Actomonas aquatica: one gene and its partner. The protein of the gene in region 2 interacts with the protein of the main gene of each other region in a pairwise test. Links are inferred from orthologs where the notes say so. Each region holds a gene or a part of one and is shown on either strand. Other genes may lie near its edges.

Evidence for each region.
Region 1: the proteins of ruvA (region 2) and K1X11_RS07980 interact in binary tests that used the Escherichia coli proteins (3 or more experiments, as listed by UniProt). The link is inferred for Actomonas aquatica from one-to-one orthologs.

What each region holds. Positions count from the first base shown.
Region 1 is NZ_CP139781.1:2,062,447-2,069,505, forward strand. Bases 1,632-4,323 are described here. They hold K1X11_RS07980 (crossover junction endodeoxyribonuclease RuvC), read right to left. Parts: upstream 3,381-4,323; coding sequence 2,883-3,380; downstream 1,632-2,882. Other genes in these bases: K1X11_RS07975 (XylR family transcriptional regulator), read right to left, coding at 1,632-2,559; K1X11_RS07985 (sulfite exporter TauE/SafE family protein), read right to left, coding at 3,630-4,323. In the rest of the region: transcriptional regulator MntR, read left to right, coding at 1-126; twin-arginine translocase subunit TatC, read right to left, coding at 488-1,303; more of K1X11_RS07975, read right to left, coding at 1,420-1,631; more of K1X11_RS07985, read right to left, coding at 4,324-4,364; K1X11_RS07990 (glucuronyl esterase domain-containing protein), read left to right, coding at 4,522-6,225; DNA replication/repair protein RecF, read right to left, coding at 6,343-7,059.
Region 2 is NZ_CP139781.1:567,258-574,438, reverse strand. What follows is about bases 1-2,814. They hold ruvA (Holliday junction branch migration protein RuvA), read left to right. Parts: upstream 1-1,005; coding sequence 1,006-1,623; downstream 1,624-2,814. Other genes in these bases: K1X11_RS02270 (RNA polymerase sigma factor), read right to left, coding at 2,482-2,814; K1X11_RS02275 (anti-sigma factor), read right to left, coding at 1,700-2,485; dapB (4-hydroxy-tetrahydrodipicolinate reductase), read left to right, coding at 235-969; dapA (4-hydroxy-tetrahydrodipicolinate synthase), read left to right, coding at 1-212. Also shown: more of K1X11_RS02270, read right to left, coding at 2,815-3,087; K1X11_RS02260 (response regulator), read left to right, coding at 3,506-4,153; K1X11_RS02255 (sirohydrochlorin chelatase), read right to left, coding at 4,235-5,095; K1X11_RS02250 (OmpA family protein), read left to right, coding at 5,168-5,761; K1X11_RS02245 (M20/M25/M40 family metallo-hydrolase), read right to left, coding at 5,928-7,181. UniProt on the Escherichia coli protein: The RuvA-RuvB-RuvC complex processes Holliday junction (HJ) DNA during genetic recombination and DNA repair.

The DNA of each region.
Region 1 (7,059 bases), 1.5 Mb from region 2 along the record:
ATTTCCCACGATGTGGAAGGCATGGAACATCACGTGAGCCCCGAGACGTTCGCCGCCCTCGGCCGCCTCACCGCCCACCTCGAAGCCCACCCCGACCTCGTAGCGAAACTCCGCCAACCCGAGTAGGTCATCACGGCGCCCCATCCTCCGAATTTTTACAGGAGGAAACCCTCCAAAGGCGGGCGAGCAGAGGAAAACGAAGGAAAACTCCGTATGATGTGGGTCGGGCTTTACGCCCGACAACCTCGTAGGAGCGACTCGGTGCCCTCTATGCTCCTTCCTTACCTTCGTTGCCTTCTGTAAAATCCGTTCCGGTGCGTAGCCGGTAGGCGACTTGTGCGCCGAAGCCTTGGCGGAGGCGTAAGCCATCCGTGTCCACTTGTCCGCCATAGCTCGTAGAGCGACGGAGGATCCGTGGTTAAAAACTCAGGCTGAAGGCCCTGCCTCATCGCCGGCCGCGCTTACCTCACCGCCTCCGTCGGACGGCTTACTCCGCCGCTTCCGCTTGCTTCTTCTCCACGCGTCGCGCCGCCACGATGGCGATCCAGTAGAGTGCATACAACGACCCCGCCAGGATCGACTGGTTGATCGGATCCGGCGTCGGCGTGACGATCGCCGCCACCACAAAGCACAGCACCAGCGAGTGCCGCCACCAACTGCGCAGCTTATCACTGGTCACCAATCCGAGGTAGACCAACAACACGATCAGCAGCGGAAATTCAAACGCCGCGCCCACGCCGAGGCACAGCCAGATCAAGGTCCCGTAATACGAACCCGGCGTCCATCGCATGGTGAAGCCAAACAACTCGTTGAGCCCGATCGACACCTTCATCGTTCCCGGCACCAGCAGGAAGAAACTGAACGCCACCCCGAGCAGGAAGAGCACAAACGCCGCTGCACAGCCCGGCGTCACCAGTTTCAACTCTTTCTCATGCAGCGCCGGGGCGACGAACTGCCCGACAAAAAACAAAATGAACGGCGCCGAGAGCACCAGGCCGCCGATGAAGCACATCTGGATCACCACCGTAAAACTCTCCATCACGCTCACCGTGCCCAGATCCAGTTGGATCGCGTCACTCTCCTGCTGCACCCACTCCAGCGGCAGCATCAGCACGTGGTTAAATTCCTTCAGGAACACGCCCACCAGCACCGCACACACCGTGAACGCGATCGCGCTCTTCACCAGCGTCCAGCGCAACTCCTCCAAATGCTCGAAGAACCCCATCGGCTTCTCACGTGCAGAGACCGCGGCATCATCATCCGGATCAATCAAGGTGGCGGGATCTTCGTCAGAGCGAGGCATGGAGGGCGGTCAAAAACGGGAACCCCGGATCCTGCCGGAATCAAGCCCCAGAGGAAGCGTAGAATGCGTCGAGTTGTGACCTCGCATCGACCGACGGGTTTGCTGCCGCCGCCACCTCACGCCCGCTTCGGTCCTTCCTGGTGTCGCCGCCGGTATTCGCCCGGCGTGATCAGCGTGATGCGTTTAAAGACCACACTCATGTATTCAACGTGCTCAAACCCCGCCAGCTCCGCGATGCGCTTCAACGGATACTCCGTCTCCACCAACAGCTGTTTGATGCGCTCCACCTGCACCCGCCGAATCTCCGCCTGCGGCGACCGCCCGAAGAACTTGCGAAACTTCTTCTCCAACTGACTCCGCGACGCCGCCGCATGCCGCAGCACCTGGTCCACCGTGAGCCCGGAACACGCGTGCTCGCGAATGTAGCTCAACGCCGCCGCCACGTTGCGGTCATTCACCGCCAACACGTCACTCGACTGCCGCGCCACCACTCCGCGCGGATCGATCCGCACCTCCGCCGACGCTACGTCTCCCCCCGTCATGAGCTGATCCAACAACTCCGCCGCCCGAAAGCCCGACTGGAACGGATCCGTCGCCACACTCGACAGCGGCGGAAACGACAACTCGCAGCGAATCGCATCATTGTTGGCCCCGAGCACCGCCACTTCCTCCGGCACCAACAAATCGGCCGCCTGACACGCCGCCATCATCTGCAGCGCCTGCATGTCGTTGCAGCACATCACCCCCACCGGCTTCGGCAACCCCTTCACCCAATCCGCCAAAGCCTTGGTCTGCGCCTCATCCCAGGTCGGCGTCAGGTCGCCCGGATAGTCGACCTCAAACACCTCACAACGCACCCCCGCCAGCCGCGTCGCCTCCACAAATCCATCGCGCCGCTCCGCCGCCCAGCCGTGGTTGGAAAACCCTGCAAAGGCCACCTGCCGAAAACCGCGCTCGATAAAATGCTCCGCCCCCAGATGCCCCAGCGCCCGATTGTCCGGCCGAATCTTCGGCACATCCGGATACGGCTCCGTATCACTCAAATCCACCAACGGGATCTTCAGCCGCCGACATTCCTCCACCATCTCCGGCGTCGTATGCCGGCTGATCACGCCCGACCACGGCTTGCTGCGCAGCCAGCGCAGATCGGTCTTGGCTTTCGCCTCGTCGTCCAAATACGCCTGCCACGGCTGATGCGAACGCTCGTAGTGGGCCACGCCCCGCAACATAGGGGTGCACTCCTCGTGGAACATCATAAAAACCAGCAAAACCTGCGGACGCATACATCGATTTGCCACAGCTCGCCGTCCGAGGAAATAAGAAATATTTCTCAGCTGAGCGGAGGGGCATCCGCCCCCACACTCGTGTGCTGACGCAAAATATATCCGCCACCTAAGTAGCCTTGAGAATTACCTCCGGCCTCCCTCCGGCCGAGTAAAAGCAAGAGCCGACCGCGTCCCTCGAAATCCTTCAACCTGGGTGGTGTGTGGTATTTGTGGCTGAGATACGAGTGGAGCGGTCGGCTTTGTCACTTACATCGACACAGACCCACCTCCCCTGAAGAGGTTCACGCCTTTTTTCACTCGCGCCACGTGAAGGCATGACAGAGCGCCACGCCCGCCGCATCGGCCTCGTCGGGCGCCAGCGTGCGCCCATGCCCCAGCAGGCTCATGACCGTGCCTGCCATCTGCTCCTTGCTCGCCCGACCGATGCCCACCACCGCCTGCTTCACCCGCAGCGGCGGATACTCAAACACCGGCAACTCTCGCAACGCCGCCGCTGTGATCGCCGCCCCGCGCGCCGCGCCCAGAATCTGCGCGGTCTGAAAATTCTGCACGTAAATCGTCTGCTCCAGCGCCACGTGCCGCACCTGAAAATCCTTCAGGAAGCGCTCCACCGAGCGGTGAATCTCCGCCAGCGCGTCCGGCATCGGCACCTTCGGACTGATCTTCACCGTCTCGCAGCGCAGCATCACCGGCTGCCGTCCGCCGCCGTTAAACTCGATCAACGCCAAACCCGTCCCCCGCAACGACGGGTCGACCCCCAACACCTGCCCGGCAAAAGGTGTGCGTTGCATATTCGGCAGCGCCCGCGGCGTCGCCCCCGCCCGGGCTGGCCGCGCCGAAGCCGCCGGCACCTCTTTGCCTGCCAGTTTCGCCGCCCACATATCTCGCACCGTCATTCGCGCCATATCAGTTCAGAACCTTTGAACCACGAATGCGCTCCGATGCACACGATTTTTCCCCCGATCCCATCTGTGTTTATCTGTGTCCACTTGTGCGCCTTCGGAGCATCCGTGGTTAAAAAAAAGTCCTCCCGACTCGCCTCAAAACAACAGCTTCATCCCCGCCAGTGCGCTCGCCCACAAGGCCAGGTTTTCGAACAGCCGCTGATCGATCTTCGGCAGGATCTTGCGCCCGATCAACGCCCCCACGAACACCGCCGGCGCCAGCAGCAGGTTACCCTTCGCGCTCTCCCACGTGATCAGCTCCAGGTTCACCATAAACGGCACCTTGAAGCAGTTGATCAGAAAGAAGAACACCGCCCCCGTGCCCATAAATTCCATCTTCGGCAGCCGCATCGATAGCAGGTAAATCGCCATCAGCGGCCCCGCCGCGTTCGCCACCAGCGTCGTGACCCCCGCCATCACCCCGATGAAGGCCGCAAACGCATAACCCATCTCCACCTCCTCGCCGCCCGGGCCCTTCGCCGTCGCTTTACTCCGCCGCCGCCACAGGTGAATCGCGACCATGACAATCACGATGCCGCCGATCAACAAACTCGCCTGCCGATTATCGATCCGCCCCATCGCCAGCCAACCACCGAGGATGCCCAGCCCCGCCCATGGGAACAGCCGCCCCAAATGCTGCCACTGCGTGTGAGCCCGGTAGGACTTCACCGCCACCACGTCGCCACAGATCAACAAGGGCAGCACGAAGCCACTCGATGCTTTGGCCGCTTCCGGAAACACGAAGTTCGCAAACAACACCACCGACACCATGCCCAGCCCGCCAATCGCGGTTTTCGACAACCCGATGAACATCGCGGCCGTCAACGCCATCACCCACTGCCATGGTTCCAAATGCATATGCGCTAGGCCTTAGAGACCACATCGCCGCTCACCACAACCCAACACGTCATCGTTCAACGCAACCCACCCGACCTTCCCGGTTTCCCGCTTCCCGCCAATTGCGCTCCACCTACGCTGCACTCCACCCATGAGTGCCCCCGCCCCCGCCCCTCGCACCGCCCGCCTCCTCTTCGTCGCCTGCTGCACCGCGCTCGCCTGCACCGCCGCACAACCCTCCACCCCCACACCCCCGCCGCTCGTCTACGACGTCGAAGACACCGGCGCCCACTTCCCCGCGCCCCCGCTCCCCGCCTTCGCCGACCTGCCCGTCGTCCATCCCCTGCCCGATCCTTTCGCTTGGTCCGACGGCAGCGGCCGCTCCACCGACTTCGCCGACTGGGCCCGCCGCCGCGCCGAAATCAAAGCCGAACTCGAGCACTACGAGATCGGCGCCAAACCCGCCCGCCCCGCCGACATCACCGCCAGCTACGCCGACGGCACCCTCACCGTCCACGTCACCGCCAACGGCGAAACTCTCACCCTCACCGCCGCCATCACCCTGCCCGCGGGCGATGGTCCCTTCCCCGCCATCATCGGCATCTTTCGCCCGACCGGCAGCCTGCCGCCCGAAATCTTCTCCGCACGCAACGTAGCCCAGATCGGCTTCGATTTCACGCAGGTGATGTCGCACACCCAGACCCGCGGCGAAGAACCGATCAACCGCCTCTACCCCGACCAAATCGAGATGGGCGCCTACGCCGCATGGCCCTGGGGCGTCAGTCGCATCATCGACGGCCTCGAACTCGTTCAGGACCAACTCCCCATCGACCTCTCCCGCCTCGCCGTCAGCGGCTGTTCCTTTGCCGGCAAAATGGCTCTCTTCGCCGGCGCCCTCGACGAACGCATCGCCCTCACCATCGCCCAGGAACCCGGTGGCGGCGGCGCCGCCGCCTGGCGTGTCTCCGAAACCCTCGGTGAAGTCGAAAAACTCGGCCGCACCAACTACGCCTGGTTCAAAGAGAGCATGCGCCAGTTCTCCGGCGCCGCCGTTTCCCGCCATCCCATCGACCACCACGAACTGATGGCCCTCGTCGCCCCCCGCGCCCTCTTCGTGCTCGGCAACACCGACTACGAATGGCTCGCCGAAGAATCTGGCTACGTCTCCCTCCGCGCCGCCCAACGCGTCTGGGACACCTTCGGCATCTCCGATCGTTTTGGCTTCTCCATCGTCGGTGGTCACCCACACTGCCAGGTGCCCGAAAGCCAACACCCCGAGGTCGCCGCCTTCGTCGACAAATTCCTCCTCGGTATCGAAACCGCGGATACGACCATCGCCCGCCACCCCTTCCCCGACGTCGACGCCGCCGCCTGGACCGCCTGGTGGGGCACCGACACGCCGACCTTCACGCCCCGCGACGGTGAACACACCCTCACCCTCGAAGCCGAGTCCGGCACCATCGGCGCCGATTGGACCGCCGCCCATGATCCCCAAGCCTCCGGCGGCGCCTACGTGACCCCGGTCGACGGTGCCGCCAGTCCCGAAGCCGCACCGACCGGCAGCGATGGTTTCATCACGCTCAACTTCGCCATCGAGCACCCCGGTCACTACGCCATCCTCGCCCACCTCGACTGCCCGTCGTGGGAAGCGGATTCAGTTTGGGTCCAGCTCGACGACGAAACCTTCTACAAACGCGACGGCCTCGGCACGACCGGCTGGGGTTGGCAAACGCTCAAAAGCTACGACCTCACCGCCGGCGACCACACCCTCAAGATCGGCTACCGCGAACCCGGCCTGAAACTCGACCAAATCCGCCTCTCCACCATCCCCTTCGCCCCCGAGCCTAACTTGTAGCAACAAGGGCTGCCGCTCACGGCACGCCGCCCTGCCCCTCGGCCATCCGTGCCGATCCGTGCGATCCGTGGCTAAAAACCCAGCCCCCCTAGCACGACGCAACGCGCCCGCCCAACTTCACTCTGCCGCTCCAAACGACCCGTCGCGCACCGTAAACACCTGCCATCGGCCCAGCGACTCATCCGGTGCCGTCGTGCCTGTCGCGATGACCTGCGCCTCCTTCGGCACCGCACTCCAAAACCGATCCCGCCGCACGGGATCCAATTCGCCCAACACGTCATCCGCCAACAACACCGGCTGCACCTGCCGCTTGGCCCGAAACCACGCCGCCTGCGCCAACCGCAACGACAACACCAACGCCCGCTGCTGCCCTTCCGACGCAAAACTCTTCGCCTCCCGGTCGTGGAGCAGAAAATCAAAGTCGTCCCGATGCGGCCCGTTCGCCGTCGACCGCAGCGCCAGATCACGCCGCCGCCCCGCCGCCCACTTTTCCAGCAAGGCCTCCGCCGACTCCACCTCTACGTCCGCCGCGTAACCAAAGCCCGCAGGCTCCGCCCGATCCGCAATGTGCGCGTAGGCTTCGGTCAGGTCATGCGCCAGCGCCGCCAACGCCTCCCGCCGCGCCCGCACCAACACCACGCCGTGCTCCGCCATCACCTGTTCAAACGCCGCCAACTGCGCCACCGGCGCGTCCTGCTTGAGTAGCGCGTTCCGCTCCGTCAGCGCGCGGTGATAAGCCTGCAGCGCTTTAAAATAACCACCGTCCGTCGCCGAAAGCGTCAGATCCAACCACCGCCGCCGTCCGCCCGGTGACCCGCGCACCAGCTGCTGATC
Region 2 (7,181 bases):
ACGCCGCCGCCAACGATTTTGCCAAAGCAACGAAGCTGCACCGCAAGCTGTATCCGCTGTTCAAGGCGCTCTTCGTCGAACCCAACCCGGTGCCGGTGAAGGAAGCGATGAAGCGGGCGGGCATGATCTCCTCCGCCGAGGTGCGTCTGCCGCTCTGCCCGCTATCCGCTGATGGCGACAAGGTGCTCTCCGCCGCCCTCGCCTCTCTCTGAACCCCGCAACGCTTTTCCTGCCGTGAACGCTCCTCGTGTCGTTATCGTCGGAGCGGCGGGTCGCATGGGCCAAGCCCTGCAGACCGCTGCCCAGACTCTCTCCCTGCCCGTCGCCGCCACTTTGGATGCCGGTGACGATCTCGCCGCCGGCATCGCCCAGGGCGACGTCGTGGTCGACTTCAGTTTCCACGCCGCCACCGCCGAAGTCGTGCGCCTCGCCGTCGCCCAAAAGAAGGGTCTCGTCATTGGCACCACCGGCCACAGCGCCGAAGCCAAAGCCGAACTCACCGCCGCGGCCGCCGCCGTGCCCACCGTCTGGGCCGGCAACTACTCCGTCGGCGTGAACCTGCTCTACGCCCTCACCCGTCGCGCCGCCTCTGTCCTGGGCGCCGACTACGACGCCGAGGTCGTCGAGATGCACCATCGCTTCAAAAAAGATGCCCCCAGCGGCACCGCCGCGCGTCTGCTCGAGATCATTCTCGAGGAGCGCAAACTCACCGCCGACGCCCTCCGCCATGGTCGTGAAGGCATCACCGGTGAACGCACCGACTCCGAGGTGGGCATCCACTCCCTGCGCGGCGGTGATGTGGTGGGCGAACACACGGCGATGTTTGCCGCCTTGGGCGAACGCCTGGAGCTCACCCACAAGGCCACCGATCGCGGCATCTTTGCCCGCGGCGCCCTGCGCGCGGCCCAGTGGGTCGTCGACCAGCAACCCGGCGTTTACGACATGCAGCACGTGCTCGGCCTGCAGTAACCACCTTTTCGATACGTCGTCCTGCTCCCCCCCCTGATGATCACTTACCTCACCGGCACTCTCACTGAAGCGACGCCGCTCCGCGCGGTGGTGGAACTCAACGGCATCGGCTACGAAGTCCACGTGCCCGTGACGACCGCCGAGCGCCTGCCGCAGACCGGCAACTCCGTGAAGCTGCACACCCACGTGGTGTATCGGGAGGACTCCCAAACCCTCTACGGTTTTGCTACGACGGAGGACCGGGACTTTTTCTGCATGCTCATCGAACACGTGAGTGGCGTTGGCCCCAAGGTTGCCCTGAGCATCATGAGCCGGCTCTCGCTGCCGCTGTTGGAGAGCGCCATTCGCGAGGGTGACGTGACTACCCTCTCGAAGTGCCCCGGCATCGGCAAAAAGACCGCCGAGCGCCTCGTGGTCGAGCTGCGCAACCGTCTCGGCGCAGCCAGTTCCGCCCCGTCGCCGGTAGCTGGCGACGGCAAAGCCGGTGGCCCCGACGGCGCGCCTGGCAGCGGCGCCGTGACCGACGCGATCGCGGCTCTTACCGTGCTCGGCTACAAAACGGCCGACGCCGACAAAGCCGTGCGTCGCGCACTGGTCGCACTCGGGGGCGCGCCCTCGACTGAAGCGCTCATCAAAAAGGCGCTCGGTCGCTAAGCCCGGTCGAGCCGGCCCACAAAAAAGCCACGCCGCGAGGGGCGTGGCTTTTTGGCAGAGGGGACAGACCCGGAGCTCAGCGCTGGAACTGAAAAGCGGCGGATTCCGAAAGCGGCGGCGTGTCATCCAACCCCGGATACGGGGAGGCAAACGCCGGCAGGTTACGCACCTCCATAGGCGCGGCGGTGCGGAATTCCAAGGAGTCGGCCTGCACCGGACGAATGGGCTCAAAGGTCACTTGAGACATCCAAGCGAACGGATCGTCACGATTGGCGGAATCGGCGATGCGGAGACCCGGGCGAGCGTTGTTCTCGTCGCGCGAGAGCACCAGCACCGTGCGATAGTCGGAATTGTCGTTGGCGGCGAAGGCCGGGGCGGCGGAATCGTCGATGCCGACTGGGGCGGTAGCGGGCGCGGACGCCATGCTCGGTGCAGCGGCTTCTACCGGGGACACTCCGTCGTTTTGCGCGGTTTGCACCGTGCCGGTGTAGACGGCAAAAGCGGCGACGGCTGCGGCCATACCACTCAAGGCGCCCCACCCCCAACTGGAGCGTGACTGGCGACGCACCACGACCTCGGTCTGCGGAGCGCGCGGCGCTTCGGCCGGGAAATCGAGCACCTCGGCCTCCTCTTCGGGCTGTTGGGCCGCTGCGATGATGGCGTCGATCTTCGGTTTGGGCGCAGTGCGCGCCTCCGAGACCAGCAGGTGTTCACAGGCCCGCTCGATCTTGCAATATTGCGCGTAGATGCGCTGTCGCTGCGGATCGGCGGCAATCGCCTCCTCAATTTCCTGGATCTCTGGACCGGCGAGTTCGCGGTCGATGTAGAGATTAAGCAGTTCGATGAATCGTTCGTCGTTCATTGAAAATCCTCCCCGAGTTTGCTGCGCAGGCTCTCTCGAGCGCGCGCGATGCGGCTTTTGACCGTGCCGATGGAGATATCGAGAATCTCGGCGATCTCTTCGTAGGTCAGGTTCTTTACGTTGCGTAGAATGAGTATCTCCCGGTGTTTCGGGCTCAGCTTTTCCATGCCAGTGGCAATGTTGTCGACCAGCTCCTGGGTAACCGTGGCGTCTTCGGGGGTCTCGGCCTCGGTTACGAAAATCTCGGACAACGGAGTGCTGTTGTCGTCCCCCACCGGTTGGTCGAAGGAGATGGTCTTGTCGCGTTTGCGACGCCACCAATACCAGTAGCGGTTGCGCGCCAAGTTGGTCGCGATCTGGTAGAGCCAAGTGGAGAAGGCGGAGTCACCGCGGAAATTGACCAAACCGCGATGGGCGCGGATGAACGCATCCTGCGTGACTTCCTCGGCATCTTGCGGATTGCGCAAGAGCTGATGCACCATCGCGTAGATCCGATCCCAGTAACGGCTCACCATCTCCTCGAACGCGGACTGGTCCCCGTTCTTAAAACGGAGCACGAGCGCGTGATCGAGGGCAACTTCTTGGGCTTTGTTGACAGACATGGACTTAGGCTCGTTTGGACGCGCGTCAGTCTCGTTTGTTCCCGTTGTGCTCATCGGATTCTAAGCAATTTTTTGCGCTGAGCCGCGGAAGCCCGTTGGGCGGTGAATCTTCTGCATGAAGATGGGAGCATGAGGTCAGGTAAAAAATTTCTTGCTAAACCCCGGACTGGTAAACGTATTGCCAACCCTCCCTCGGCAACGGGTTGATAGCTCAATCGGTAGAGCAGTTGACTTTTAATCAATAGGTTCAGGGTTCGAGTCCCTGTCAACCCACCACCGAACCGGCGGAAGAAGGGCCCTCTTTGGGCTGTTTGGCCTCCTGACTTTGCGGGTCGCGGATTTCGTAAGCTTCGCTGATGCGATTGCTTTACGATTGCGTAATTCCTACCAGCTGCACTGTTACGTTCTGAAATCCCCTATGAAACGCCTGATCATCATTGAAGACCAAACTGCGATCCGCGAGATGCTGGTCGAGATTCTCCGCACCGAACCAGGCTACGACTTGGTTGGGGAAAGTGGAGACGGTCACAATGCCTTGGCCCTGTGTGCGGAGAAAAAACCCGATTTGCTGGTGCTTGACGCCAAGCTCCCCGGCCTGAACGGAGTGGATTTGCTCCGCCGGGTGGTTAAGCAGCTCCCCGCCATCCGCGTGCTGGTGTTCTCGGGTTACGAAAATCCGGTGCTCGTGCGTGAGATGCTCGAAGCGGGTGCCCACGGCTTCGTCGAAAAGACGGCTGGCTTGGTGGAGTTTAAGAAGGGCCTCGAGACCGTCGCCAACGGCGGCACCTATTTCGGCCCGGCCGTCGCTTCCCTCCTGCGCAACGTCGTCGCCAATCCCGCCGCCAGCTCGACCGCCGACTTTCTGACCGACCGCGAACGCGAGATCCTCCAGCTCGTCGCCGAGAGCCACAGCACCAAGGAGATCGCGCTCAAGCTCGGTATTAGCGTGAAGACGGTGGACAACCATCGCACCAACCTGATGCGTAAGTTGAACCTCCACGACGTCGCCAGCCTCACGCGCTACGCGGTGGAAATCGGACTCATCGAGTCCAAGACGACGCTCTGAGCGAAGCCTATCCCACGAATTTCCGGAAAGACCGCCTGCCCTGGGCGGTCTTTTTTTGCGCCCCAGCAAATGGCTCGCCGCTCAGTCCGCGGCGGCGAGACATTGAAGCCATCGTCGCTCCAACAGGTTCAACACGGCCTCACTATCGCCCAGCAACGGCGTAAACTTTACCCGCAGATCCGGACGCCCGGCCTGCTGCAAAGCTTCTGCGCAGATCTCCCGAATGTCTCCACCCGGTCCGGCATGACGCCCCGGCTGCAGAAATTGGAGCGCGATCACGATTTCGGAGACGGCCGGATTCCGGGCAAGCTCACTCAGCGCCGTCTCCAGCAGCGGTTCGTTAAAGGCATAGGCGGGTCCGGAGCGCCGCTCCATCGATGCCGCCGTCACACTCGCCACACGGCCATGTAACGCACAAGCCAGCTCGAGCGCGATGGCGTTGCGCACTTCGGTCACCGCCGAACGCGGGCTGCCATGGTCCACCAGGATCACGTGTCGCGCCGTCGGTTCGGCGGACGACTCCACCGCCCGGACTTGCGCCGCCAAAGCTTCGGCGACGAGACGCGCCGAGTCATCCTCACGCTGCACCAAACATCCGGCCTGCCGCACCTCCAACAACGGGAACCGTTCCCGCAACGCAGCCAGTCGCTCCGGCACATAGTCGACCAGCGCCGCGCTCGGGCCGAAGAACAACGGCAACACCATCGCTTCGCGTCCACCCGCTTCAGCGAACCGAGCGACCGCAGGCTCCAAGAGTTCCGCCGGACGACAGTTCAGTGCGTCCGCATCGACGCCGCTCGAGTGCAGCAGCGACACCGGCTTCACCGCGATGGCCACGCGTTCCTGCAAACGCAGCGCGACTTGCCGCAATCCCAGCGTCGAGGCCGCACGCAGCGAGCCATTATCGAACAGAAAACAGATTGAGGGGTCGAAGTCTGCCACGCTGCCGTTAAATAACTTGCGGACGTAAAATCGATAACCGATAAGTCAAAACACTGCCCCCTTTCCCGTCACATGTCCGTATTTGCCAAGAAATTTCTCCTCGTCCTCACCGTCGCAACCCTTGCTCTCACGGGCTGCACCAAAAAGCCCGTCCGTCCGGACCCCAGCGCCACCGCGATGGGCATGCAGGGCGCTGGCGGAGGTGCTGGCTACGGTGATTCCCTGCTGAATCAGGGCATCGACACCGGCTTGGATCCCTTGCTCGACGGTTCGGCCAGCGGCTTGGAAATGCGTGGCGGTGACGGCTACTACGAGGACGACCAAATGATCAAAGGTCTGCTGGAGCCGGTCTACTTCGACTTTGACCAGAGCGGCATCAAGACCTCCGAGCGCATCAAGCTCGAGGCCGCCATCGATTACCTTAACGCCAACCCGCAGCATCGCCTCCTCCTCGAAGGTCACTGCGACTGGAAGGGCACCGCCGAATACAACCTCGGTCTCGGTGATCGCCGAGCCGGCTCGGCCCGCCAATTCCTCGAGACCGCCGGTGTCGCCGCTTCCCGCCTCGAGACCGCTTCCAAGGGTGACCTCGAAGCCGTCGAGAACGCCAGCGACAGCCAGATGGCGCAAGACCGCCGCGTGGAGCTCATCATCCTGAAGCTCTGAGGCAGAGCCTCCCTCTCCTTCCCTTTTAAACGAAAGCCCGGTCCAATTCGGACCGGGCTTTTTGTTGGAGTGAATTGTAGCCGGGGTCGATGACCCCGGGAACGCGTCGGATAGGCCAAGACCGGGCTCAACGAGCCCGGCTACAGCCGAATGGCTGACGATCGAACTAGCCGTGCGCCAGTTTGCGCAGCACCGACTGGCTGACCTTCATGCCGCGCTCCATGACCTTCAGGTTAAAGGACTCGTTGGGCGCGTGCAGGTTGTCCTCGGGCAGGAACAAACCGAACATCACCGAATCGAGGCCAAGCACGCGCTTAATGTCCGCGATGATCGGCACACTGCCGCCTTCTCGCAGATACAGCGGCGGCTTGCCGAAGACCTCGGTCACGGCCGCATCCGTGGCGCGAAACGCGTCGGCCAGCACCGGCGATTGATCAGCCGGGGTATTCGGGCGATCCGGCGGCACCACGACGTAGGGGCTGCCGCTGTGCTGATCGATGATGCGGTAGGTCACGTCCTTGGGCATCCGCTCCTCAATGGTTTTGTAGAGCAGCGCGCGAATCTTTTCAGGCTCCTGATTGGAGACGAGACGGCAGCTCACCTTCACCATCGCCTTGCTCGGGATGACGGTCTTGGAGCCCTCGCCCTGGTAACCACCGCCGATGCCGTTGAAGTCCAACGTCGGCATGAAACGGATGGCCTCGAACGGGCCAAACCCTTCCACCGTGTAGAAGTCGGGGATGCCGAGGAACTGTTTATACGCCTCGGTATCGCTGCCGTATTTCTTGAGCTCGTCGCGCTCCCACTGTTCGACATCGAGCACGTCGTCGTAGAAGCCCGGCACGTTCACGCGGCCATCGGCCGTGTGCAGCGACGCGCAGAACTCGGTGAGCGCCTGAATCGGATTGCGCAACACACCGCCGTGCAGGCCGGAGTGCAGGTCCGACTTCGCCGTGGTGACTTCGAGGTCGAAGAGCACCAAACCGCGCAGGCCGCAGGTGATTACGACTTGATCGGCCGACGGGATGCCGGTGTCGGAAAGGAACACCAGATCGGCTTCGGCGAGGCGCTCCTGGTATTGCTCCAAAAACTTCGGGAAGCTCGGGCTGCCCATCTCCTCTTCGCCTTCCACCATGAAGGTGATGCGCAGCGGCAGATCAGGTTCCTTCTCAAGCAAAGCCGCGACTGCGGCGATGTGGGTCATGAGCGGACCTTTGTTATCCGCTGCGCCGCGACCGTAGAGGCGGTCACCGCGTTGTTCGGGTTCGAACGCTTCGGTTTCCCAAAGCTCCAGCGGATCGGCCGGCTGCACATCGTAGTGGCCGTAGATGATGACGTGCGGCCATTCCGGGTCTCCGCCACGGCTGGCCAAAATGATGGGATGCAGGTCGGTCTTCACGACCTCGACTTCAAAACCGAT